3 linked regions of the Variovorax paradoxus genome follow. The protein of the gene in region 2 interacts with the protein of the main gene of each other region in a pairwise test. Links are inferred from orthologs where the notes say so. Each region holds a gene or a part of one and is shown on either strand. Other genes may lie near its edges. The genes, in order: QFZ47_RS25565, dnaE and dnaQ.

Region 1 (10,095 bases), 360 kb from region 2 along the record:
GACGACCACGACACCTTCCGCCCCCTTGCGCATCGACTTTCCCGAATCGCTTCCGGTCTCTGGCCGGCGCGATGAAATCATGGCCGCCATCGCCGCGCACCAGGTAGTGATCGTCTGCGGCGAAACCGGTTCGGGCAAGACCACGCAGCTGCCGAAGATCGCGCTCGCGCTCGGCCGCGGCAAGCTCAATGCGCCGCCGGGCAAGGGCCGGCTCATCGGCCACACGCAGCCGCGGCGCATTGCCGCCAGTTCGGTCGCCAAGCGCATTGCCGAAGAACTGAAGACGCCGCTGGGCGACGTGGTCGGCTTCAAGGTTCGCTTCCAGGACAGGCTGAGCCGCGACGCGTCGGTCAAGCTCATGACCGACGGCATCCTGCTGGCCGAGACGCAGACCGATCCGCTGCTCAAGGCCTACGACACGCTGATCATCGACGAGGCCCACGAGCGCTCGCTGAACATCGACTTCCTGCTCGGCTACCTGCGCGAGATCCTTCCGCGCCGGCCCGACCTGAAGGTGATCGTGACCTCGGCCACCATCGATGCCGAGCGCTTTGCGCAGCACTTTGCATCGGCAAAAGGCCCTGCGCCGACCATCATGGTGTCGGGCCGCACCTTTCCGGTCGAACAGCGCTACCGACCCTTCGAGGAATCGCGCGAGCACGACCTGAACGACGCGATTGCCGACGGCGTCGACGAGCTCTGGCGCGATCCGCACAACGCCGGCGACATCCTCGTGTTCCTGCCCGGCGAGCGCGAGATCCGCGAGGCGGCCGACCATCTTCGCCGCCACCTGAGCCATCAGCCGCTGTTTCGCAATGCCGAGGTGCTGCCGCTGTTTGCGCGGCTGTCGGGCCCCGAGCAGGACCGCATCTTCGACAGCCATTCGGGCCGGCGCATCGTGCTGGCCACCAACGTGGCGGAAACCTCGCTCACGGTGCCGGGCATCCGCTACGTGATCGACACCGGCACCGCGCGGGTGAAGCGCTACAGCTTCCGCAGCAAGGTCGAGCAGTTGCTGGTCGAGCCGATCAGCCAGGCCGCGGCCAACCAGCGCGCCGGCCGCTGCGGCCGCGTGGCCAACGGCATCTGCATCCGCCTCTACGACGAGAAGGATTTCGACGGCCGGCCGCGTTTTACCGATCCCGAGATCCTGCGCTCTTCGCTCGCGGGCGTGATCCTGCGCATGAAGTCGCTGCGCCTGGGCGACGTGGCGCGCTTTCCGTTTCTCGAGGCGCCGTCGCCGCGCGCGATTGCCGACGGCTACCAGCTGCTCAACGAACTCGGCGCGGTCGACGATGCCAACGAGCTCACGGCCACGGGCGCAGAGCTGGCCAAGCTGCCGCTCGATCCGCGCGTGGGCCGGATGATCCTCGAGGCCCGCACGCGCGGCGCGCTCGAAGAAGTGCTGGTGATCGCCTCGGCGCTCAGCGTGCAGGACGTGCGCGACCGGCCGATGGAAGCGCAGCAGCAGGCCGACCAGGCGCATTCGAAATTCGACGACGAGAAGAGCGAGTTCAGCGGCTACCTGCGGCTGTGGAAATGGATTGCCGATGCGCGCGGCGGGCACGGTGACACTCACAAGCTCAGCAACCGCCAGTACGAGCAGTTGCTGCGGCAGAACTTCATCAACATCCGCCGCGTGCGCGAATGGCGCGACATCCATTCGCAGCTGCTCACGGTGGTCACCGAGCACAAGTGGCGCATCAATGCCGAGCCTGCCGGCTACGAGCCGCTGCACCTCTCGATGCTCGCGGGCCTGCTCGGCAACGTCGGCTGGAAGCTGGAAGACGACGAGGCGTACCTGGGTGCGCGCGGCATCAAGTTCTACAAGCATCCGGGCGCGCACCTGAAGAAGAAGCCCGGCCGCTGGATCGTCGCGGCCGAGCTGGTCGAGACCACGCGGCTCTTCGGCCGCGGCATCGCCAACATCGAGCCGCAGTGGCTCGAGCAAGTGGCCGGCCACCTGCTGAAGAAGCAGCTGCTCGATCCGCATTGGGAGAAGAAGGGCGCGCAGGTTTCGGCGCTGGAGCGCGCAACGCTCTACGGCCTCGTGGTGTACAGCGGGCGCCGGGTCGATTTCACCAAGGTCGATCCGGTCGCGGCGCGCGAGATCTTCATCCGCGAAGCGCTGGTCGGCGGGCAGTGGGAGAGCAAGTTCCCGTTCCTCGCGGCCAACCGCAAGCTGGTGCGCGAGGTCGAGGGTCTGGAGCACAAGGCGCGCCGGCAGGACGTATTGGTCGACGACGAACTGATCTTCGCCTTCTACGACGCGCAGCTGCCCGTCGACGTGGCAAGCGGCATCAGCTTCGAGAACTGGTACCGCCATGCGTCGAGGGAGCAGCCGCGCCTGCTTTTCCTCACGCGCGAGGAACTGATGCGCCACCAGGCGGCGGGCATCACCACGCAGTCCTTTCCGCCCACACTGCGGCTTGGCGGAGTCGATTGCGCGGCAAGCTACCTGCACGAGCCGGGCGATGCGAAAGACGGGCTCACTGTCAGCGTGCCGCTCTTCGTGCTCAACCAGGTGAGCGAAGAGCGCTGCGAATGGCTGGTGACGGGCATGCTCAAGGACAAGATCCAGGCGCTGCTCAAGAGCCTGCCGCAGCGCCCGCGCTCGCGGCTGGTGCCGCTGCCCGAGTCGGCGGCGAAGCTCACGGAAGAGCTTTCGGCGCCCGAGGTGTTCGGCCACGGCTCGCTGACCGACGTGCTGCTCAAGCGCGTGCGCGACGTGACGAGCATCGACGTCAAGCGCGCCGATTTCAAACTCGACATGCTGCCGCCGCACCTGTTCATGAACCTGCGCATCGTGGACGAGCACGGGCGCCAGCTTGGCATGGGGCGCAACCTGGGCGCGCTCAAGGCGGAACTGGGGGCGCAGGCGCGCGGCGCTTTCCAGGCGCTGGCGGGGCTCAATGTGAAGGCTTCCGCGGACCGCAAGCCGGCCGGCGCGACCGAGGGGCCCGCGCAGGCGAAGGGCAATGCCGCTGCGCCTGCTGCCGCCGCCGCGCCGAGCCTGCCCGCGGGCCAGCGCTACACGAACTGGAGCTTCGGCGAACTGCCCGAGCTGATGGAAGTGCGCCGCGGATCGCAGTCGCTGATCGGATTTCCGGCGCTGCGCGACGAAGGCGATGCCGTCACCATCGAGGTGTTCGATGAGCCGGCCGTGGCAGCCGCCAAGCATCGCGCCGGGTTGCGCCGCTTGTTCGCGCTGCAGCTGAAGGACGCGCTCAAGTACCTCGAGAAGAACATCCCCGACCTGCAAAAGATGGCCGTGGCCTACATGCCGCTGGGTACCTCCGAAGAGTTGCGCGCGCAGATTATCGACGTGGCGATCGACCGGGCCTTTCTGCAGGAGCCGCTGCCCACCGACGAGTTCGCATTCAAGCGCCGCCTGGAAGAAGGCCGTGGCCGGCTCACGCTGATCGCCAACGAGGTGGCGCGGCTGGCCTCGACCATCCTGACCGAGTACGCGGCCGCCGCGCGAAAGATCAAGGACACCAGGATCCAGCCCGAAGCCGTGCAGGACGCCGCCCAGCAGCTGCAGCGCCTGGTCGGCAAGCGCTTCATTGCCGACGCGCCATGGACGCAGCTGCAGCATTTCGCGCGCTATCTCAAGGCCATCGTGCTGCGGCTCGACAAGCTGCGCAGCGACCCCGCGCGCGACACCGCCAAGCTGGCCGAACTGCGGCCGCAGGAGCAGCGCTACTGGCGGCTGGTGGCCGAGCGCAAGGGCGTGGTGGACGAGCGCATGCTCGAATTCCGCTGGCTGCTCGAGGAGCTCCGCGTGAGCTTCTTCGCGCAGGAACTGCGCACGCCGCAGCCGGTCAGCGTCAAGCGGCTGGACAAGGCCTGGGCCCAGCTGCAGGCCTGATCCGGATCGGCGGGCAAAAAAAAGAAGCCCGCTTTTCGCGGGCCTCCTTCAGGTGCACGAACTGCCGGGCAGCGTCATATGCGGCCCATGAGCACCAGGATGATGAGGATCAGCACGACCAGGCCCAGCCCCCCGCTGGGCCAGTAGCCCCAGCTCCGGCTGTAGCCCCAGCTCGGCAGCGCACCGATCAGAAGCAATATCAGAACGATCAGCAGAATGAACGAGAGGGACATGCGTTTCTCCTGGGCCTTGTTGTTACGAGCACCCATGCTCAGTGTCAGGAGACCGGGGGCACGCCGGATAGCCGCTTCTTCGGCGGTCAGGGCTTTCCTACCGCTATCGTCGGCATTCGAGCCGTGCGGGCCCGGTCAGAGCCGTGCGAGCCGATCCAGCGCCGCAATCAGCGTCTCGTCCTTCTTGGCGAAGCAGAAGCGGACCACGCGCTGGTCGAAGCCGTTGCCGTAGAACGCCGACAGCGGAATTGCCGCCACGCCGATCTCGCGCGTCAGCCACAGGCAGAACTCGGCTTCGGACAGCTCGCTCACCGCCGAGATGTCGACGCACTGGAAATAGCTGCCCTCGCTGCGCAGCAGCTTGAAGCGGGTTTTGTCGGCCAGTCCGGCGGCGAACAGGTCGCGCTTGCGCTGGTAGAAGGTGGGCAGTTCGAGGTAAGGCCTCGGCTCGGCCATGTACTGCGCGAGCGCATGCTGCATCGGCGTGTTGACGGTGAACACGTTGAACTGGTGCACCTTGCGGAATTCGGCCATCAGCGGTGCGGGCGCCGCCACGTAGCCGACCTTCCAGCCGGTGACGTGGTAGGTCTTGCCGAAGCTGCTCACGATGAAGCTGCGCGCCGCCAGGCCCGGGAAGCGCGCCACGCTTTCATGCTGCGCGCCGTCGTAGACCATGTGCTCGTAAACCTCGTCGGCAATCACGAAGATGTCGGTCGGGGCCAGCAGTTCTTCGAGCCTGCGCATCTCGGCAGCAGTCCAGACCGTGGCGCTCGGGTTGTGCGGCGTGTTCACGATGATCGCGCGCGTGCGCGGAGACAACGCTGCGGCGATCTTGTCGAAGTCGGGGCGGAAGGTGCCAGGCGTGAGCGGCACGCGCACCACGCTGCCGCCGGCCAGCTCGATATTGGGCACGTAGCTGTCGTAGCACGGCTCCAGAACGATCACCTCGTCGCCCGCGCGCACCACGGCCAGGATGGCGGTGATGATGGCTTGCGTCGCACCGGCCGTGACGGTGATCTCGTCGGCAGCGCTGTAGCGGTGGCCATAGAGCGCCGAGATCTTGCCGGCAATGGCTTCGCGCAGCGCCGCAATGCCGGGCATCGGCGGGTACTGGTTGTGGCCCGCGGCCATGGCGGCCGTCACGTCTTCGAGCAGTTTCGGATCGCAGTTGAAATCGGGGAAGCCCTGGCCGAGGTTCACCGCGTTCTTCTCCGCCGCGAGCGCGGACATCACGGTGAAGATGGTGGTGCCCACGGAGGGCAGCTTGGTGGCGATCTCCGGGGTGCGGGGGGAGGAAAGAATGGCGCTCATGGTCGTGCTCGGAAACGGAATCGGGGTCTGGATCAAAGTTCGTAGTCTTGCTGATGCCCGCTCAGGGCCTTCGCGATCAGGTTGCGATCGAGACGGTCGGACAGCAGTTCGGCAAACTTGAAGACGAAGTTGCGCAGGTAGGCGCTGCGCTTGAATGCCACCCGCGCGATGTTCTGGCCGAAAACATGCCCCATCGGGCGCACCACGAGATCGGCGTTCGATTCGTCGCGGACCGCCATCTCGGCCACGATGCCCACGCCGAGGCCCAGGCGCACGTAGGTCTTGATCACGTCGGAATCGATGGCTTCGAGCGCGATGCGCGGCGTGAGCTTCTTCTGCGCGAAGGCATGGTCGATGCGCGTGCGGCCGGTGAACGACGGGTGGTAGGTGATGATGGGTTCGAGCGCCAGGTCTTCGAGCGAGATGCGCTCCTTGGCCGCGAGCGGATGGTCCTTGGGCAGCACCAGCACGTGCTGCCATTCGTAGCAGGGCAGGGTCACGAGCTCGGCGTAGTCGGCGAGCGACTCGGTGGCAATGCCCACTTCGGCGATCTCGTCGATCACCATGCGTGCGACCTGGTCGGGCGAGCCCTGGTGCAGGCTCACGTTGACCTTCGGATAGGCCTCCCGCAGCTTGGCCACCGGCACCGGCAGCACGTAGCGCGCCTGGGTGTGGGTGGTGGCAATGGAGAGGGTGCCGCTGTCCTGCGCACTGAACTGCTCGCCGATGCGCTTGAGGTTGCCGACCTCGCGCATGATCAATTCGATGCTGGCGATGACGTGCTGGCCCGGTTCGGTGACCCGCTTCAGGCGCTTGCCATGGCGGGCGAAGATTTCGACGCCGAGTTCTTCCTCGAGCTCGATGATGGCCTTGGACACGCCCGGCTGCGAGGTGTGCAGCGCCTTCGCCGCCTCCGTCAGATTCAGGTTGCGCCGCACGGCTTCCTGAACAAACTTGAATTGGTGCAGATTCATATCAAATTCCGTCTTATTACGGAATTCATTATGCCTTCGGAGTCTATCGAAATTGCCGGAATTTCAAGATTTGCTTGCAATTCTGGCCAGCAGGTCGATCAGTTCGGGCTCTTCCCCGACGATGGCGGCCAGCTGGAAGTCGACCTGCGGCCAGGCTTGGCGCAGCGCCTCCACCTGCAGCGGCAGGTCTTCGCGGGCATGCTTGCCCATGCCCAGGAAGAGCGGAACCACCCGAACCACCTTGGCGCCGCTGGCAATCAGGGCCGCTGCGGCGGTGCGCAGGTCGGGCGCGGCGAGTTCCATGTAGGCACAGGCCACGCGGGCTTGCGGGTCGAGCGCCGTGACGCGCGCGGCCACGGCCTCGATGGGCTTGCGCCAGCGCTCGTCGCGCGAACCATGGGCCAGCAGGACGATGCCCTTCGCATTCCCCGTTGCCATCTGCGCTACCTTCGAAGCACCAGCCAGCTGAACGCGGCCAGCGACATCACCGAATAGATGAGCCCTGGCGCCGCCGCTGTCAGCCAAGGCGACCAGTTGCTCAGGTTGCCGAGGTAGCCGAACACGTTGTTCAGCAGGAAGAAGCTGATGCCGATCATCACGCCGCCGAACACGTAGGTGGTGATGCCGGCCTGGCGGAAGTGCAGGTAGGCGAAGGGCAGGGCGAGCACCACCATCACCAGACACGAGAGCGGGTAGAAGACCTTGCGCCAGAACTGGATCTCGTAGCGCTGCGCGGTTTGCCCGTTGGCCTCGAGGTGCTGGATGTAGTCGAACAGGTCGATGGTGCCCATGCGGTCGGGCCGCAGCAGTGCCACCGACACCATTTCGCTGGTCAGCGTGGTCGGCCAGTCGAGCTGCGGCATCTTGGTGGTCACGATGCGGGCCTTGTCCGCGGCGGTGCGCGTCTCGTAGTCCTGCAGTTCGACATCCGACAGTTGCCAGTGGTCGTCGAAGATGCGCGCCGAGGACGCGACGAGCTGCTTGCGCACATAGCCGTTGGCGTCGAACTCGAAGATGCGCGCATTCTTGAGCGAACCGTCGCGGGCGATGGACAGCACGTTGACCGCATAGGACACGTTCTCGCGCTTTTCCTTGAGCCAGGCGCCCGTGTTGCCGACCAGCGAGTAGGAACCCTGGTAGCGGGACTTGAGCAGCTGCCCGGTGCGCTCGGACGCCGGTGCGATGTAGTCGCCAATGGCAAAGGTGAGAACAACGAAGCCCACACCCAGCAGCAGCAGGGTGCGCAGGGCGCGCCACGGCCCCAGGCCGCTGGTGCGAAGAATGGTGTATTCCGAGCTTTGCGCAAGGCGCGCCATCACGAAGATGCAGCCGATCAGCACCGTGATCGGGAGCAGTTCGTAAAGGTGGCTCGGAATCAGCAAGGTCACGTAGATCAGTGCCTGTGCGGGGCCGTAGGCAAGGCTTTCGGGCTTGCCGATCGACTGCAGTTCGTCGACGAAGTCGAAGAAGAAAAACAGGCTCAGGAAGCCGAGGGTCACGAAAGCCACGGCTTTCAGTGCCTCGACATAGATCAGGCGTCGAATTGTTTTCACGAGGTCGGGTCGATTTTCGTGGGCTGCTGGGATGGCAGGCCGCCTGCGATGACGTGCTCGGCCTTGCGCCGCCGGCCCCAGTTGTTGTTGCGCAGGAGCAGCCACGCGACGCCGATCAGCAGCACGCCGCCGTGCAGCAGCAGCATGAACGAGCCCATGCCGAAGCGCCCGGAACTGATCCAGCTCTGGCCGAGGTTGAGCATGTTGTAGTAGACGACGAAGGCGAACAGCGCGAACAGCAGGTTGCCGCTGCGTCCCACGCGCGGATTGACGCTCGACACCGTCAGCGCCAGCAGCACGAAATTGATGGCCGCCAGCAGCATGCCGATGCGCCAGGCCAGTTCGCCGCGGCTCGGGTCGCCGGGTTCGCGCAGGAGCTGAAGCGTGGGCTTGGCGCGCGCCGGCGTGCTGTCGCCGGAGAGAGCGGCATTGCCGCCGGACCGCGTGCCATAGGTCTCGAATTCGCTGATCTTGAGCCCCGCGGTGGGCAGCAGTGGCCGCTCCAGCCTTTGGCCGTTGCTCAGCATCAGGAAGCGGCTGTTGCCGACGTCCTCGATGCGTCCGCTGCGTGCCGAGGTCGTGATCTGCAGGCCGCGCTCGATCGCCCAGATGAACACGTTGGTGGCCGTGGCGCCGTCCGGCGTGTCCTTGTCGATGAAGAAGACCCGCATGCGCCCGGACGATTCACGGAATTCGCCCGGCGTGACCCGCTCGATGTCGCTGCGCCCTTCATATTGCGCCCGCATGCCGATGGTCTGCGAGTTGGCCCACGGCCAGCCCAGCAGCGCCATGACCGCGATCAGCACCAGCACCGGCCAGGCAAAGCGGAACAGCGGCTCGACGAAATCGGCCAGCCCCCGTCCGCTGGAAAACCAGATCACCATCTCGCTGTCGCGGTACATGCGCGACAAGGTGCCGACAATGGCGATGAACAGGCTCAGGCTCAGGATGGTCGGCATGTAGCCGAGCACCGTGTACGCCATCACGAGGAACACTTCGGACGGGTTCACGCTGCCCTTGGAGGCGAGCCCGAGCGTGCGGATGAGCATCATGGTCATCACGATGGTGACCAGGACCACGAGGGTCGCTCCGAAGCTGCGCGACAGCTCCTTGCGTAGGGAAGAATGGAATAACATCGTTCGAGGAAAAAAAGGATTATGGACTTTCAGCTCAAGACCCTCACCCTCGCCCGCGCCGCGGCCGAAAAATCCGACCTGCTGATCGTGCTCGTCGGCAGCGCCCCCCTCACCGCCAAGGACCCCCTTTCCGCACTGATTGCCAGCGCCCGCAAGGCCGGCGACCTGCCCGACAAGGCCGGCAAGCTGCTCTCGCTCTACCATCCCGACGAGGTGGCGGCGTCGCGCGTGGTGCTTGCCGCCATCGGCGACGGAAAGCCCGCGTCGGTGCGCAGCGGCGTCATTGCAGCGGTCAATGCGGCCAAGGCCCATGCGCCCAAGCGGGTGGTCCTGGTGTTCGCGCACGAGGCCGGTGGCGCGGCAGTCGCATGCGCCGTGGCCGCGGCAGCCGACGCCAGCTATGTCTACACCACCACCAGGTCGAAAGCCTCGAACGGCGATGGAGGCCGCAGCATCCGCCACCTGACGCTCGGCGTGGCCGACGCGGCGGCAGTGGGCAAGGCCTTCGACGAGGCCCGTGCCACGGTGTCCGGCATTGAGCTTGCCAAGGAGTGGGGCAACCGGCCCGGCAACTACTGCACGCCCACGCTGCTGGCCGAGGCGGCCAAGGAGCTCGGCAAGCTGCCCCGTGTCAAATGCGAGGTGCTGGGCCCCAAGGAAGTGCAGAAGCTCGGCATGGGGTCGTTCGCGGCCGTGGCCCAGGGCTCGGCCGAGCCGCTGCGCTTCATCGTGCTGCGCTACCAGGGCGCGCCCAAGGATCAGGCGCCCGTGGTGCTGGTCGGCAAGGGCATCACCTTCGACACCGGCGGTGTCTCGCTCAAGCCGGCGGCCGAAATGGACGAAATGAAGTTCGACATGTGCGGCGCGGCCAGCGTGCTCGGCACCTTCCGCGCGCTCGGAGAAATCCAGCCGGCCATCAACGTGGTGGGCCTGGTGCCCTCGTGCGAGAACATGAACGACGGCCGCGCCATCAAGCCCGGCGACGTGGTGACCAGCATGAGCGGCCAGACCATCGAA
Region 2 (11,315 bases):
GCCGCAACGACCCGACCGATATCGACCACTTCACGCGCGACCTCGCAGGCTTTCACAAGGCCGATGCCGCGCATTACGACGCGCTGCTGCACGGATCGATCGAGGGCGCCGAACAGCTCGACGCATTGATCCGCCCGCTGCTCGACCGCAAGTTCGAAGAGATATCGCCCGTCGAGCATGCCGTGATGTGGATCGGCGTGTACGAGTTCCAGCACTGCCTGGACGTGCCATGGCGCGTGGTGCTCAACGAGTGCATCGAGTTGGCCAAGGAATTCGGCGGCACCGACGGCCACAAGTACGTCAACGCCGTGCTCAATGGCCTGGCACCGCAATTGCGCGCCGCCGAGGTCGAGGCCGACCGGGCCTCAGGCAAGGCGAGGACGTGAGGAGCGCCGCCCGGCCGCCCGAAGGCGCTCGCCCCCTCGCTTGCGAGGGGGGTGGCGAAGGCGCGCAGCGCCGTAGCCTGGGGGTGCAATGAGGATCTCGGCGCGCGCACAGCGCATCGAACCCTTCTATGTGATGGAGGTGGCCAAGGCCGCCGGCGTGCTCGCGCGCGAGGTGGCCCACACCGACCGGCCGATGATCTTCCTGAACATCGGCGAGCCCGACTTCACCGCCCCGCCGCTGGTGCAGGAAGCCGCTGCGCGCGCCGTTCGCGCCGGCGCCACGCAGTACACACAGGCCACCGGCCTGGAGCTGCTGCGCGAGCGCATCAGCGGCTGGTACACCCAGCGCTTCGGTGTCGACGTGCCGGCGCGCCGCATCGTGGTGACCGCAGGGGCCTCGGCTGCGCTGCAACTGGCCTGCCTGGCCTTGATCGAGTCCGGCGACGAGATACTTCTGCCCGATCCCAGCTACCCCTGCAACCGCCACTTCGTGAGTGCCGCGGATGGCAAGGCCGTGCTGATACCCACCACCGCCGAAGAGCGCTTCCAGCTCACGGCCGCCAAGGTCGAGGCCGCCTGGACCGACAGGACGCGCGGCGTGCTGCTCGCCTCGCCCTCCAACCCGACGGGCACCTCGATCGCGCCCGATGAACTGCGCCGCATTCACGAGGTGGTGTCGCAGCGCGGCGGCATCACGCTGATTGACGAGATCTATCTCGGCCTGTCCTACGACGATGCCTTCGGGCAGACGGCATTGGCCATCGACGACAACGTCATCAGCATCAACAGCTTCAGCAAGTACTTCAACATGACCGGCTGGCGCCTGGGCTGGCTGGTGGTGCCCGAAGCGCTGGTGCCAGTGGTCGAGCGGCTGGCGCAAAACCTCTTCATCTGCGCGAGCACCGTGTCGCAGCATGCAGCGCTGGCCTGCTTCGAGGCCGAGAGCATTGCCGAATACGAGCGCCGCCGCGCCGAGTTCAAGGCGCGCCGCGACTGGTTCATTCCGCAGCTCAACGCGCTGGGCCTGAACGTGCCGGTGGTGCCCGATGGCGCCTTCTACGCCTGGGCCGATTGCACCGCCGTCGCCGAGAAGCTGGGCATCTCGGGAAGCTGGGATTTCGCCTTCGAAACCATGAAGCGCGCCCATGTGGCCGTGACGCCGGGCCGCGACTTCGGCACGGCCGAGACGGGCAAGTTCGTGCGCTTCTCCACCGCGAGTTCGATGGCGCATCTGCAGGAGTCGGTCGAACGCCTGCGGGCCATGATCGCGAACCCGGCCTCATGAGCTACGCGTTTCCGATCCGCGTCTACTGGGAAGACACCGACGCCGGCGGCATCGTCTTCTACGCCAACTACCTCAAGTTCATGGAGCGCGGCCGCACCGAATGGCTGCGCTCGCTGGGCGTGGAGCAGCGAAAGCTGCGCGAGGAAACCGGCGGCCAGTTCGTGGTGAGCGAAACCCAGCTCAAATACCATCGCCCTTCCCGGCTCGACGACGAACTGCTGGTTACAGCCGATCTCAAACAATTGGGTACCGCGTCGTTGATAATCGGTCAACACGTGCTATCAAAAACAGAGCAAGAGCGAACGGGAGCCGCGGCGCCCGTTCTGCTGTGCGAAGGCACGATCCGCATCGGCTGGGTGGATGCCTCCACATTGCGCCCCGCGCGGATACCCACCCAAATTGCGGGAACCCTCGAGCGCTGCGGCGGCTCCATGACTCAACCTTTCAAGCCATGAACCAAGACCTCTCCATCATCAATCTCCTGCTCCATGCGAGCTTCGTGGTGCAACTGGTCGTGCTGCTGCTCGTGATCGTCTCGATCGCCAGCTGGGCCGCGATCATCCGCAAGTACTTCGCGCTGCGCCGCATGCGCGCGCTCAACGACGATTTCGAGCGCGAGTTCTGGTCGGGCACCAGCCTGAACGAGCTGTTCGCCTCGGCCGCGCAGAACGCCAAGTTCGCCGGCCCCATGGAACGCATCTTCGCTTCGGGCATGCGCGAGTACCAGAAGCTGCGCGAGCGCCACGTGAGCGACGCCCCCACGCTGCTGGATGGCGCCCGCCGCGCCATGCGCGCGAGCTTCCAGCGCGAACTCGACGCGGCCGAGCACAACCTGTCGTTCCTGGCCACCGTCGGTTCGGTGTCGCCCTACGTCGGCCTGTTCGGCACGGTCTGGGGGATCATGCATGCCTTCACCGGCCTGGCCGCATTGGCGCAGGTGACGCTGGCCACCGTGGCGCCCGGCATTGCGGAAGCACTGGTGGCCACCGCCATCGGCCTGTTCGCCGCCATTCCGGCGGTGGTGGGCTACAACCGCTTCGCGCGCGAGATCGACAAGATCGCCATTGCCCTCGAAACCTACATCGAGGAGTTCTCCAACATCCTGCAGCGCAACCTCTCGGCCAACCCGGCCGCGGTGGCGTCGGCAACCGCGGCGGCTCCGGCCAACCGCTGAGCGGAGGTTCCAGCACATGCCCGCCGTTTCGTCCCGGGGCCGAGGCCGCCGCACGATCAACGAGATCAACATGGTCCCGTTCATCGACGTGATGCTGGTGCTCCTGATCATCTTCATGGTCACCGCGCCGCTCATCACGCCGAGCGTGATCAACCTGCCTTCGGTCGACCGCGCCAACAAGCAGCCCGACAAGCCCATCGAGATCGTCATCAAGAGCGACGATGAAGTGCAGATCAAGAAAGACCCGTCCACCGGCAGCGGTGGCGCGTCCGTTCCCATGACCCAGATCGGCTCCGCGGCCAAGACCGCCCAGGGCGGCGACGACCAGCGCCCCGTGGTCATCAGCGCCGACAAGTCCGTGAAGTACGAAACCGTCGTGAAGGCGATGAACCAGCTCAAGCGCAGCGGCATCGAGCGCGTGGGCCTGTCCGTCACCACCACGGGCGGCAAATAAGGCATGTCGCTCGCCCTGGATCGTCCCGAGTTCGCACCACCGCCGCAGCGCGGCACGCCGCGCGCGGTGCTGCTTGCGCTGATTGCGCACGCGCTCCTGATCGCGGCGCTGACGTGGGGCGTGCGCTGGCGCAGCGACGCCGACGAAGGCGCCGTCGATGCGGAGCTGTGGTCGTCCACGGTGCAGCAGGCCGCGCCGCGCCTGTCCGCACCGCAGGCACCCACGCCCGCTCCCGCGCCTCCGCCGCCGGCTCCCGCGCCGCCGCCACCGCCCCAGGTGAAGGCACCCGAGCCCGCACCCGCGCCGCGCGCCCCCGACATCGCGCTCGAGCGCGAGAAGAAGCTCAAGGAGCAGAAGGAACAGAAAGAACGCGAGCTCGAGCAGCAGCAACAGCAGAAGAAGAAAGAGCTCGAAGCCAAGCAGCGCGCCGAAGACGAAGCCGAACGCAAGAAGGCGCAGCAGCAAAAGCTCGCCGATCAGCAGAAGAAGCAGCAGGAAGCCGAGGCCAAGCAGGCCGAAGCGAAGAAACAGCAGGAAGCCGCAGCCAAGCAGGCCGCGGCCGACCGGGCCGCAACGCTCAAGCGCATGCAGGGCCTGGCAGGCGCGAGCGGCAGCGACGACTCCAAGGGCACGGCCCTGCGCTCGTCAGGACCGTCGAGCGGCTACGCAGGACGCATTGCCGCGGCGGTGCGTCCGAACATCACCTTCCCCGACGCCGAGACGGTGAACGGCAATCCGGCCGCCGAGTTCGAAGTGAACCTGGCACCGGACGGCACCATCGTCGGCGTCAAGCTGACCAAGTCGAGCGGACTGCCCAGCTGGGACGAAGCCGCCGAGCGCGGCCTGCACAAGACCGACAAGCTGCCACGCGACACCGACGGGCGCATCTTCCCCTCGCTGATCGTCTCGCTGCGGCCCAAGCGCTAACGGGGCCGGCCAGGCGCTACGCGCGCCCGGCCGCCTCGCGGCTCATTCGTTTCACTCGTAGATCACCGAGGCCTTGCCCGCCTCCGCCTGCGCCGTCCAGCTGGCGAGCGCGGCGTCGGTCGGGAAGAACCTGGCGCGCTCGCCCAGCTGCAGTTCGACCTGCGCACCGCCGCGCGCCATCGACAGGCGCACCGGCAGCCCCTGCACCAGATCGCCGTGCTCGCTCTGCTCGGTGCGCGGCGGAAAGTCTTTCACCAGGCGCGCGATGTCGGGCGCCTTGCCGTTGACGGCCACCCGCAGGAATTTTCCGAAGCGGCAGCGCGCGGTGGCCAGGTCCCACACTTGCTGCACCTGAAAGCGCGCTTCGAAGCCGCCGCGGCCCGGCTGGAGCCGGCCGCTCACGATCACCAGTTCGTCGTCCTTCAAGGTGTTGCGGTTCGCGTTGATCAGCGCCTCGTCGGCGGTGGCGTCGATGGCGTCGGACTTGTCGTCGAGCTTGAAGATCGCCAGGCGCCCGCGCTGGCCGTTGATCACGCGGAAATCGCTCACGATGCCCGCGATCACCTGCTGGTCGCGCGTGTCCATCAGGTCGCCGATCTCGCGCTTGCAGAAGCGCCGCACCTCGTGCGCCACCTCGTCGAACAGGTGGCCCGAGAGATAGAAGCCCACGGCCGTCTTCTCGAAGGTGAGCCGCTCCTTCACGCCCCAGGGCGTGGCGTCCACCAGTTCGGGCTCCTGCGTGGCCGAGCCGTGCTCGCTGTCGCCGAAGATGTCGACCTGCGCCGCATTGGCCTCGGTGGCCGATGCGAACTCGAAGGCGCGGTCGACCGAGGCAATGAGCGAGGCGCGGTTCTGCTGGATCGCATCGAAGGCGCCAGCCTTGATGAGCGCCTCGACCGTGCGCTTGTTGATGCGCTGGCGGTCGATGCGCACGCAGAAGTCGAACAGGCTCTTGAACGGCCCGCCCTCTTCCCGCGCCCGCACCACGGCCTCGACCGCGAGCTGGCCCGTGCCCTTGACGGCCCCCAGGCCATAGCGGATCACCTTGTCGGTGACGGGCTCGAAGCGGTAGTTGCCGCGGTTCACGTCCGGCGGCTCGAAAGTGATGCCGAAATTCTTCTGCGCGTCTTCGAACAACACCTTGAGCTTGTCGGTGTCGTCCATTTCCACGGTCATGTTGGCGCAGAAGAACTCGGCCGTGTAGTGGACCTTGAGCCACCCCGTGTGGTACGCCAGCAGCGAGTAGGCGGCGGCGTGCGACTTGTTGAAGCCGTAGCCCGCGAACTTCTCCATCAGGTCGAAGATCTCGTCGGCCTTGTCCTGCGGGATGCCATGTGTCGAGAGCGCGCCCGCGCGGAATTTCTCGCGGTGCTCGGCCATCTCCTCGAGCTTTTTCTTGCCCATGGCGCGGCGCAGCAGGTCGGCGCCGCCGAGCGAGTAGCCGCCCAGGATCTGCGCGGTCTGCATCACCTGCTCCTGGTAGACCATGATCCCGTAGGTTTCGGAGAGCATCTCGGCCACGGCCGGGTGCGGGTACTCCACCTCTTCGCGGCCGTGCTTGCGCGCCACGAAGCTCGGGATCAGGTCCATCGGACCTGGACGGTAGAGCGCATTGAGCGCGATCAGGTCTTCGAGCCGCGTTGGCCGCGCATCCTTCAGCATGCCCTGCATGCCGCGGCTTTCGAACTGGAACACCGCTTCGGTCTTGCCTTCGGAGAACAGCTTGTAGGTCTCGCGGTCGTCGAGCAAGATGTTCTCGTACGCGAAGTTCTCCTGGCCCTTGTGGCGCTTGACGATGAACTCTTTCGCAATCTCGAGGATGGTGAGCGTGGCCAAGCCCAGGAAGTCGAACTTCACGAGGCCGATCGCCTCCACGTCGTCCTTGTCGTACTGGCTCACGGCCGAGTCGCTGCCGGGCTGCTGGTAGAGCGGGCAGAAGTCGGTGAGCTTGCCGGGCGCAATCAGCACGCCGCCCGCGTGCATGCCGATGTTGCGGGTCATGCCTTCGAGCTTCTGCGCCAGCTCGACCAGCATGCGCACTTCTTCTTCCTTCTCGATGCGCGCCGCGAGCTGCGGCTCCATCTCGATGGCGTAGTTGTTCTTGTCGCCCTCCACCTTGGGGTTCGGCGGGTACTGGATCGTGACGGGCTGGCCCGGCTTGTTGGGAATGAGCTTGCTGATGCCGTCGCAGAACATGTAGCTCATGTCGAGCACGCGCCCCACGTCGCGGATGGCGGCGCGCGCGGCCATCGTTCCGAAGGTGGCGATCTGGCTCACGGCGTCGCGGCCGTACTTGTCCTTGACGTAGTCGATCACGCGGTCGCGGTTGCCCTGGCAGAAGTCGATGTCGAAGTCGGGCATCGAGACGCGCTCGGGGTTCAGGAAGCGTTCGAACAGCAGCTTGTATTCGAGCGGATCGAGGTCGGTGATCTTCAGTGCATAGGCCACCAGCGAGCCCGCGCCCGAGCCCCGGCCCGGGCCCACCGGGCAGCCATTGTTCTTGGCCCACTTGATGAAGTCGCCCACGATCAGGAAGTAGCCGGGGAAGCCCATGTTCAGGATCGTGTTGATCTCGAACTCGAGCCGCTCGACATAACGCGGCCGCTCGGCATCGCGCCTGGCCGGATCGGGATAGAGGTGCGCCAGGCGTTCTTCCAGGCCCGTGAACGACTCCTGGCGGAAGAACTCGTCGATCGGCATGCGCACGCCTTCGCTGACGAAGGGCGTCGGAAAGTCGGGCAGCTGCGGCTTGCCGAGCACCAGCGTGAGGTTGCAGCGCTTGGCGATCTCGACCGTGTTGGCCAGCGCGCTCGGCACATCGGCAAAGAGCGCCTGCATCTGGGCGCTCGACTTGAAGTACTGCTCTTCGGTGAACTTGCGTATGCGGCGCGGGTTGCCGAGGATTTCGCCTTCCGAGATGCAGACGCGCGCCTCGTGCGCCTCGTAGTCCTGGCGCTCGGCAAACTGCACCGGGTGCGTCGCGACCACGGGCAGGCGCAGCCGGGCTGCAAGCTTCACGGCGGCAATCACATGCGGCTCGTCCTCGGGGCGGCCCGCGCGCTGCAGCTCGATGTAGAAGCGGTGCGGGAACATGCCCGCCAGTTTCAGCGCCAGTTCGGCGGCGCGTTCTTCCTGCCCTTGCAGCAGCGGCACGCCCAATGGTCCCGCCTGCGCGCCCGAAAGCGCGATCAGCCCGCCCTGCAGCTCTTCGAGCCATTCGAGCTTGCAGGCTGCCTGCGACTGGCCCCGGCCCACGTTCTGCGTCCAGGCGCGTGCCAGCAGTTCGGACAGATGGAGGTAGCCCTCCATGTTCTGCACCAGCAGCCCGATGCGCGTGAGCACGCCGGGCTCCTTGCCCAGCCCCTCGATGAAGATTTCGGCGCCGATGACGGGCTTGACGCCCTTGCTTCGCGCCTGCTTGTAGAACTTGACCGCCCCGAACAGGTTGTTCAGGTCGGTGATGGCCAGTGCGGGCTGCTTGTCGGCAGCGGCGGCCTTGACGACTTCGTCGATGCGGTTGGTGCCGTCGACGACGGAAAACTCGGTGTGCAGGCGCAGGTGAACAAACATCCTTCCATTGTAGAAAGCCGCACTCCACGATGTGGGGTGGCGATCCCTACAATTGCGCCCCGTGCAAGAGATTTTGAATATCGCGGCCTATAAATTCGTGGCCATAGACGACAGCCCCGTGCTGCGCGAAGAGCTGCGCGAGCGCGCCCAAGCCCTGGGCCTCATGGGCACGATCCTGCTGGCGCCCGAGGGCATCAACCTGTTCCTGGCGGGCGTACCCGACGCCATCCGCAGCTTCGTGGCCCATCTGCGCGCCGATGCCCGCTTCGCCGACCTCGAAACCAAGGAAAGCTGGTCCGCCGCGCAGCCCTTCCGCCGCATGCTGGTGAAGCAGAAGCGCGAGATCATCCGCATGGACCACCCGGCCATCCAGCCGGCGGCAGGCCGGGCGCCCGGCGTGGATGCGCCCACGCTCAAGCGCTGGCTCGACCAGGGCCATGACGACGAGGGCCGGGAAATCGCGCTGCTCGACACGCGCAACGACTTCGAGGTCGACGAAGGCAGCTTCGACGGCGCGATCGACTGGCGCATCACCAAGTTCACCGAGTTCCCGCCCGCGCTGAAAGAGCACCGCGCCGATTTCGTGGGCAAGACCGTGGTGAGCTTCTGCACCGGCGGCATCCGCTGCGAGAAAGCCGCGATCCTGATGCGCGAAGAAGGCATCGAGAACGTGCTGCAGCTCGAGGGCGGCATCCTCAAATACTTCGAGCAGGTCGGCGGCGCGCACTACCACGGCGACTGCTTCGTGTTCGACGGCCGGCGCGCCCTGGCGCCCGACCTGAGCGCGCGCGCAGCCGACGCCAGTGCGCGCGCGTCGGAAGACATCGAGCTGAGCAGCGGGCTGAAGAAATAGCCGGCGGCCGCCGATGCTCCAGGCCGATCAGCGGCACCTTCACTGGCCTGTGCGCGCTGCTGCTGGTTGGCGTGAGCTACTCGGCATAAATGTTCAGGGCACGATCACGCCGACGGGGTACCTTGCTCCGCGAATGTCCTCCGGCCTGCGGCCTCCCCCTTGATTTCGCTGCGCAAGGCACCCCATCGGCGTGATCGTTATTCGGAGCAGTTGTTGATCAGCGGTACACCGATAGCGTGCCCAGGTGCACAGGGCATCGGGTGCTCCCCGCAGCGAAATAAAGGAGGAGCCGAAGGCGGGGGACATTCGCGGAGGGGAGTACCCGGTGGCCTGTGCACGCGCCCTGAACAAACCTACCCGGTACACGAACAGATCAGACAGGCGTCGTTCCGACGTCAGGCTCGCGCACGCCAAAGGGCTTGCCGGGCAGAGGAATGAATTCGGTCTCGCCAGACACATGCCCCATGCGTTGCGCGGCCCAGTCGGAGCCCGCTTCGAGGATCCGTTCGCGCCGGCTCGAAACGAAATTCCAGGTGATGTAGCGCGGGCCGTCGAGCGTCTCTCCGCCGATCACCATCAGGCGCGCGGCAGTGTCGGAAGCCAGCACCGCGCCCTGGCCGTCGGGCAGCACAGCCATCGTGTGCGCGGGGATCGTTTCACCATTGACGCGCGCATCCGCATCGACGACATAGACGGCCAGCTCGGGCGCCAGCGCGGGCAACTCGAAGCGGCCGCCCGCGGGCAATGCGATGTCGAGGTAGATCGTCTGCGACAGTGTCTTCACCGGCGAGCGCACGCCAAAGGCCTCGCCCACCAGCACGCGCACCGCCACGCCCTGCTCCACCACCTCGGGAATGGCACTGGCCGGCGTGTGCTCGAAGCTCGGCTGGGTTTCTTCGTGCGCCTGCGGCAAGGCGGCCCAGAGCTGCAGGCCGTGGTTCACGTAAGTGTCGGCCTTGAGGCGCTCGGGCTTGCGCTCGGAGTGCACGATGCCGCGCCCCGCGGTCATCCAGTTGATGGCGCCGGGCAGGATCTCCTGCACGCTGCCGAGGCTGTCGCGATGCATCATCGCGCCCTCGAAAAGATAGGTGACCGTAGAGAGGCCGATGTGCGGATGCGGCCGCACGTCGTGCTCCGTGCCAGGCTGCTCGGTGGCCGGACCGAAGTGGTCGAAGAACACGAAAGGCCCGACCGAACGGCGCTGCGCCGCAGGCAGCAGGCGCCGCACCTTGAAGCCGCCGCCCAGGTCCTTGTCGTGCGGTTGAAGCAGTTGGGTGTGGGCGGTGGTGTCGGTCATCGTGTGCTCCGTGAGTGGCGGTTCTAGCCCCGCAATCTTGCCACTGCGGCAACGCGCTCGCCGAAAGCGCGCGCCGTGTCGAAGTCGCCCTTGAACATCTCGGCCGGGCTCGCATCCGAAGGCGACTGCGTCAGCAGGCCGCCGTAGCCGCCCACGTAGTTCAACGAATCGCGCGTGGCGGCCTTGTTGTTGGTCGGCAGGATGCCCATGCTGACCCAGATGCCGCTGTGCTGCATCGCAAGCGTCCACAGGTAGGTCATGGCCGTGACCTTGTCGCCGTTCATGGTGGCGCTGTTGGTGAAGCCCGCGAAGAGCTTGTCCTTCCAGCCCTGCGTGTACCAGACCTTCGACGACGCATCGGCGAACTTCTTGAACTGCCAGCTCACGCCGCCCATGTAGGTCGGCGAGCCGAAGATGATCGCGTCGGCCGCGGCCAGCGTCTCCCAGCCGCCTTCGGGCAGGTTGCCATCGGCGTCGATGGCGAGCAGCCGCGCACCCGCACCATCGGCCACGGCTTGCGCCACGCGCTGGGTGTGGCCGTAGCCGGAATGAAAGACGACAACGATGTCTGCCATTGGATGATTCTCCTGAGTAGAAGCAATGATCGGTGGTGCCGAGGTATTTTTTCGTGAAACACCGAGGAACCGGCTTTGCCGGGCCTCTGGTGTTGCCCCCGGCGAGGGGGTGGGCGAAGCGACACGAAGTGCGCGCAGCCTGGGGGAAAGCCTATTTCTTATCGATGCTGAAGCGGCCGGGGCCGAAGGCAGCAAAGGCGAGCAGGCCGCCGGCAATCGCGATGTTCTTGTTGAAGTTGATCTGCTGCATCATTTTCATTGCATCGGGCGCCGACCAGTACTTGTGGAAGAACAGCGCGGTGGCCACAGTGAAGACTGCCATGAGGATGGCGGTCCAGCGGGTCTTGAAGCCCACCAGCAGCGCAATGCCAAGGACGAGTTCGACCAGGACGGCGATCGCGGCGCCCACTTCCGGCAGCGGCAGGCCCACCGAGTTGATGTAGCCCACGGTGCCCGAAAAGCCCATGAGCTTTCCGATGCCTGCGGGAATGAACAGGTACGCGATCAGGATGCGGCCGACGAGGGCCAGCGTGTCCTGGGCTGCGTTGGAGGTGTCGGTGGTGGTGCTCAGGGTTGCGGTTGCCATGGTTGAAAACTCCTCGATTGTTGAAAGGGAAAGGGACAAGAGAAAAGGAAAGCCGGGCGGCATGCGCCCGGCATGGTCGATCAGGCGGCCAGGTCGAACACCAGCACTTCGGCATCCTTGCCGGCGCCGAGCGTGAGCTGCGATTCGCCTTCGAGCATCGCGGCGTCGCCGCCCGCGAGCTTCTGGCCATTCACTTCGAGTTCGCCGC
Region 3 (3,637 bases), 860 kb from region 2 along the record:
GATGCGCTGGCGCAGCGCCTTGATGTGGGGAACCGAATCGAGGTCCTTGCTGGCCAGCACGCCACGCACGTCGCTTGCGATGTCTTCGGCTGCCGCTTCAATATTGTTGGATGCACTCATTGGAATCTTTCCTCCGTGATGACACCGGCACCGCGCCGGCGGCTTCACGCCAGCAAATGGCGTGGTGTCATGTTACAGGCACAAAAGCCCCTCATGCACTGCAGTTATGCAGACTTCTGCACGCGATGGCCCCTGTATTGCGTCCGCCGTCAGCCTGACGCGAGCATGCGCTCGACGTGGCGCCCGATGGCCAGGCTGCTCGTGAGCCCGGGCGACTCGATGCCGAAGAGATTCACCAGGCCCCGCACCCCATGCGATTGGGGCCCGTCGATCATGAAGTCGCGCGCCGGCTCGTCCGGGCCCGAGATCTTGGGCCGCATGCCCGCGTAGCCGGGAATCAGTGCCCCGTCGGGCAGCGCGGGCCAGTACTTTCGCACTTCGGCGTAGAAGCCGTTGCCGCGCGCCGGATCCACCACCAGGTCATCGGCCGATTCCACCCATTGCACATCGGGCCCGAACTTGGCTTGCCCGCCCAGATCGATCGTCAGGTGCACACCCAGTCCGCCAGGCTCGGGCACCGGATAGACGAGGCGTGTGAATGGCGCGCGCCCCGACAGCGTGAAATAGCTGCCCTTGGCAAAGTACGCGGTGGGCACGGCGGCTTCCGGCAGTCCTTCGAAGCGGCGGGCCAGATCGGGCGCAAGCAGGCCGGTTGCATTGACCACGGTATTGCAGCGCAGCGCCGTTCCGTCTTGCGCTACCAGGACGATAGCGCCCTGGCCGCACTCCGCACGGGCGATGGGCGATTTCAGTGCCAGCATGCCGCCCGCGTTCTCCAGGTCGCCGAGCAGGCTCAGCATCAGCGCATGGCTGTCGACGATGCCGGTGCTCGGCGAATGCAGGGCCGCCACGCAATGCAGTTGCGGCTCCATGGCCATGGCCTGCTGCGCGGTCAGCAGCACGAGGTCGTCGACACCGTTGGCGGCCGCCTTGGCGCGGATGACTTCGAGCTGGGCCACCTGCTCTGCCGAGGTCGCCACGATGAGCTTGCCGCAGCGCTGGTGGGGCACGCCGCGCTCTGCCGCATAGGCATAAAGCGCCGCCTTGCCCTCGACGCAAAGCCTGGCCTTAAGTGAGCCCTGCGGGTAGTAGATGCCCGCATGAATCACCTCGCTGTTGCGCGAACTGGTGCCGGTGCCAATGGCACCTTCGGCTTCCAGCACAACCACCTCCCGGCCCGCGAGCGCCAAGGCGCGCGCCACGGCCAGCCCCACTACACCGCCGCCGATGACGGCGCAATCGAATTCATCCATGGCGCGAGCTTAGCGCGGCTCGCGCGGCGAATTCAGGACGAGGTGGGAGGCGGCTCGGGATCGGTCGGCTCGTCCGGCGGCGTGCTCGGCCCTTCGTCGGGCTCCACAGGCAGATCCGGCGTGACCGGGGTCGGAAGATCGGGATGGGTGGCCATGGTGCTCTCCTTTCCCCGGTTCTATGCCATGGGTTCAGGAACGCAGCCGGTGCGTGGCGGCAGTTGGCGTCAGCACGAGCCGACAGGTGCGCGTCGATATTCGGCGCCGCAGGAAGTGGCCCGGAAAACAAAAAAGCGACCTGGACAATCCAAATCGCTTTTATCTTGGGAAATTGGTGGGCGGTGGAGGTTTCGAACCTCCGACCCCAGCAGTGTGAATGCTGTGCTCTACCCCTGAGCTAACCGCCCTTTCAACCCTTGGCACCGCGCGTGCAGTGCCTTGGAATTAATCGCGTTGCGCGAAGCCTTCGATTATGCCACAGCATTTCAGCCGTTTTGCCGGAACAGCGTGCGTCCGTTGCTGGATTTGTCGAGCTGCGACAACACCGCTTCGTGCGCCGCGAGCTCCTGCTCGGCCGCCATGATCACCGGCAGCTCGAACTGGCTCAGGTCGATGGCCACCACCGTGGTGCCCTGTGCCGGCTCGTTGGAGGCCACGTCGATCAGCAGCGCATCCTGGCCGCGCGTGAGGTTGATGTACACGTCGGCCAGCAGCTGCGCATCAAGCTTGGCGCCGTGGAAGGTGCGGTTCGAGCGATCGACGCCGAAGCGGTCGCACAGCGCATCGAGCGAGTTGCGCTTGCCCGGGTAGACCAGCTTGGCCATGGCCAGTGTGTCGGTCACCTCGCCGACGAAGCTGCGCAGCGGCGGCAGGCCGGCCAGCTCGAGCTCCTTGTTGAGAAAGCCGACGTCGAAGGCCGCGTTGTGGATGATCAGCTCGGCGCCGCGCAGATATTCGACGATGTCGTTGGCCAGCGTGGCGAACTTCGGCTTGTCGCGCAGGAAATCGGTCGTGAGGCCGTGCACCTTGAGCGCGTCCTCATGGCTCTCGCGCTCGGGATTGAAGTAGATGTGCAGGTCGTTGCCGGTGAGCTTGCGCGCGAAAAGCTCCACGCAGCCGAGCTCGATGACGCGGTCGCCGTTCTCGGCGGAAAGGCCGGTGGTTTCGGTGTCGAGGACGATCTGGCGCGACATCAGTGATTTTCCTTCGCGTGGTTGATCGAGTATTTGGGAATCTCGATCGTCACATCTTCCTGCGCCAGGATCGCCTGGCAGCTGAGGCGCGATTGTGGCTCCAGGCCCCAGGCGCGGTCGAGCAGGTCTTCCTCGCCTTCCTCGGCCTCGTTCAGCGAATTGAAGCCCTGGCGCACCACCACGTGGCAGGTGGTGCAGGCGCAGCTCATCTCGCAGGCGTGCTCGATGTTGATGTGGTTGTCGAGCAGCGCCTCGCAGATCGAGGTGCCGGCCGGCGCCGTGATCTCGGCGCCTTGCGGGCAATACTCGGGATGCGGATAGATCTTGATGGTGGGCATGTTGTTCTTAGAGGGATTCGAGCTTGCGGCCGGAGAGTGCTCGCGCAATGCCCGCGTTCATGCGCTGGGCAGCGAAGGCTTCGGTGTCGTTCGCCAGCGCCTTGGTGGCGCCTTCGATGGCCGCGGCATCGTCGCCTTTGGCGGCTTCGCGCAGCTTCGCCATCGACGCATCGATGACTGCGCGCTCTTCTTCGCTCAGCAGATCGCCGTCCGCATCGAGCGCGCTCTGCGTGGCAAGCAGCATGCGCTCGGCATCCACGCGCGCCTCCACCAGCGCGCGCGCCTGCATGTCCTGCTGCGCGGTGGAAAAGCTCTCCTGCAGCATGGTCGCGATCTGGTCGTCCGAGAGCCCGTACGAAGGCTTGACCGTCACGCTGGCCTCCACGCCGCTTCCCTGCTCCTTGGCGCCGACACTCAGCAAGCCATCGGCATCGACGGTGAAGGTCACGCGGATGCGCGCCGCACCCGCCGCCATCGGCGGGATGCCGCGCAGCGTGAAGCGCGCCAGGCTGCGGCAATCGGCGACCAGGTCGCGTTCGCCCTGCACCACATGCAGCGCAAGAGCGGTCTGCCCGTCCTGGTAGGTGGTGAAGTCCTGCGCCATCGCGGTGGGAATGGTCTGGTTGCGCGGCACGATGCGCTCGACCAGTCCGCCCATGGTTTCGATGCCCAGCGACAGCGGGATCACGTCGAGCAGCAGCAGATCACCCGCACCGTTGTTGCCGGCCAGCTGGTT

The links.
Region 1: the proteins of dnaE (region 2) and QFZ47_RS25565 interact in binary tests that used the Escherichia coli proteins (3 or more experiments, as listed by UniProt). The link is inferred for Variovorax paradoxus from one-to-one orthologs.
Region 3: the proteins of dnaE (region 2) and dnaQ interact in binary tests that used the Escherichia coli proteins (3 or more experiments, as listed by UniProt). The link is inferred for Variovorax paradoxus from one-to-one orthologs.

The regions. Positions count from the first base shown.
Region 1 is NZ_JAUSXL010000002.1:4,649,889-4,659,983, forward strand. Bases 3,328-6,202 are described here. They hold QFZ47_RS25565 (pyridoxal phosphate-dependent aminotransferase), read right to left. Parts: upstream 5,416-6,202; coding sequence 4,240-5,415; downstream 3,328-4,239. Other genes in these bases: hrpA (ATP-dependent RNA helicase HrpA), read left to right, coding at 3,328-3,871; QFZ47_RS25560 (DUF3309 family protein), read right to left, coding at 3,946-4,104; QFZ47_RS25570 (CysB family HTH-type transcriptional regulator), read right to left, coding at 5,448-6,202. In the rest of the region: more of hrpA, read left to right, coding at 1-3,327; more of QFZ47_RS25570, read right to left, coding at 6,203-6,389; QFZ47_RS25575 (sirohydrochlorin chelatase), read right to left, coding at 6,453-6,827; LPS export ABC transporter permease LptG, read right to left, coding at 6,833-7,942; LPS export ABC transporter permease LptF, read right to left, coding at 7,939-9,078; QFZ47_RS25590 (leucyl aminopeptidase), read left to right, coding at 9,100-10,095. UniProt on the Escherichia coli protein: Shows aminotransferase activity with methionine and histidine as substrates, and to a lesser extent also with phenylalanine.
Region 2 is NZ_JAUSXL010000002.1:4,293,314-4,304,628, reverse strand. Bases 4,078-8,172 are described here. They hold dnaE (DNA polymerase III subunit alpha), read right to left. Parts: upstream 7,797-8,172; coding sequence 4,278-7,796; downstream 4,078-4,277. Other genes in these bases: QFZ47_RS23870 (sulfurtransferase), read left to right, coding at 7,858-8,172; tolA (cell envelope integrity protein TolA), read left to right, coding at 4,078-4,226. Outside these bases: transcription antitermination factor NusB, read left to right, coding at 1-386; QFZ47_RS23900 (pyridoxal phosphate-dependent aminotransferase), read left to right, coding at 475-1,671; QFZ47_RS23895 (YbgC/FadM family acyl-CoA thioesterase), read left to right, coding at 1,668-2,126; protein TolQ, read left to right, coding at 2,123-2,845; QFZ47_RS23885 (ExbD/TolR family protein), read left to right, coding at 2,862-3,299; more of tolA, read left to right, coding at 3,303-4,077; more of QFZ47_RS23870, read left to right, coding at 8,173-8,649; QFZ47_RS23865 (pirin family protein), read right to left, coding at 9,023-9,946; QFZ47_RS23860 (flavodoxin family protein), read right to left, coding at 9,970-10,521; QFZ47_RS23855 (DoxX family protein), read right to left, coding at 10,673-11,107; QFZ47_RS23850 (pirin family protein), read right to left, coding at 11,188-11,315. UniProt on the Escherichia coli protein: DNA polymerase III is a complex, multichain enzyme responsible for most of the replicative synthesis in bacteria. This DNA polymerase also exhibits 3' to 5' exonuclease activity. The alpha chain is the DNA polymerase catalytic subunit.
Region 3 is NZ_JAUSXL010000002.1:5,155,090-5,158,726, forward strand. The notes cover bases 710-3,637. They hold dnaQ (DNA polymerase III subunit epsilon), read right to left. Parts: upstream 2,564-3,637; coding sequence 1,856-2,563; downstream 710-1,855. Other genes in these bases: QFZ47_RS28055 (NAD(P)/FAD-dependent oxidoreductase), read right to left, coding at 710-1,373; QFZ47_RS28060 (stereocilin), read right to left, coding at 1,406-1,528; fdx (ISC system 2Fe-2S type ferredoxin), read right to left, coding at 2,563-2,901; hscA (Fe-S protein assembly chaperone HscA), read right to left, coding at 2,909-3,637. Outside these bases: QFZ47_RS28050 (glycine zipper domain-containing protein), read right to left, coding at 1-120; more of QFZ47_RS28055, read right to left, coding at 270-709. UniProt on the Escherichia coli protein: DNA polymerase III is a complex, multichain enzyme responsible for most of the replicative synthesis in bacteria. The epsilon subunit contain the editing function and is a proofreading 3'-5' exonuclease.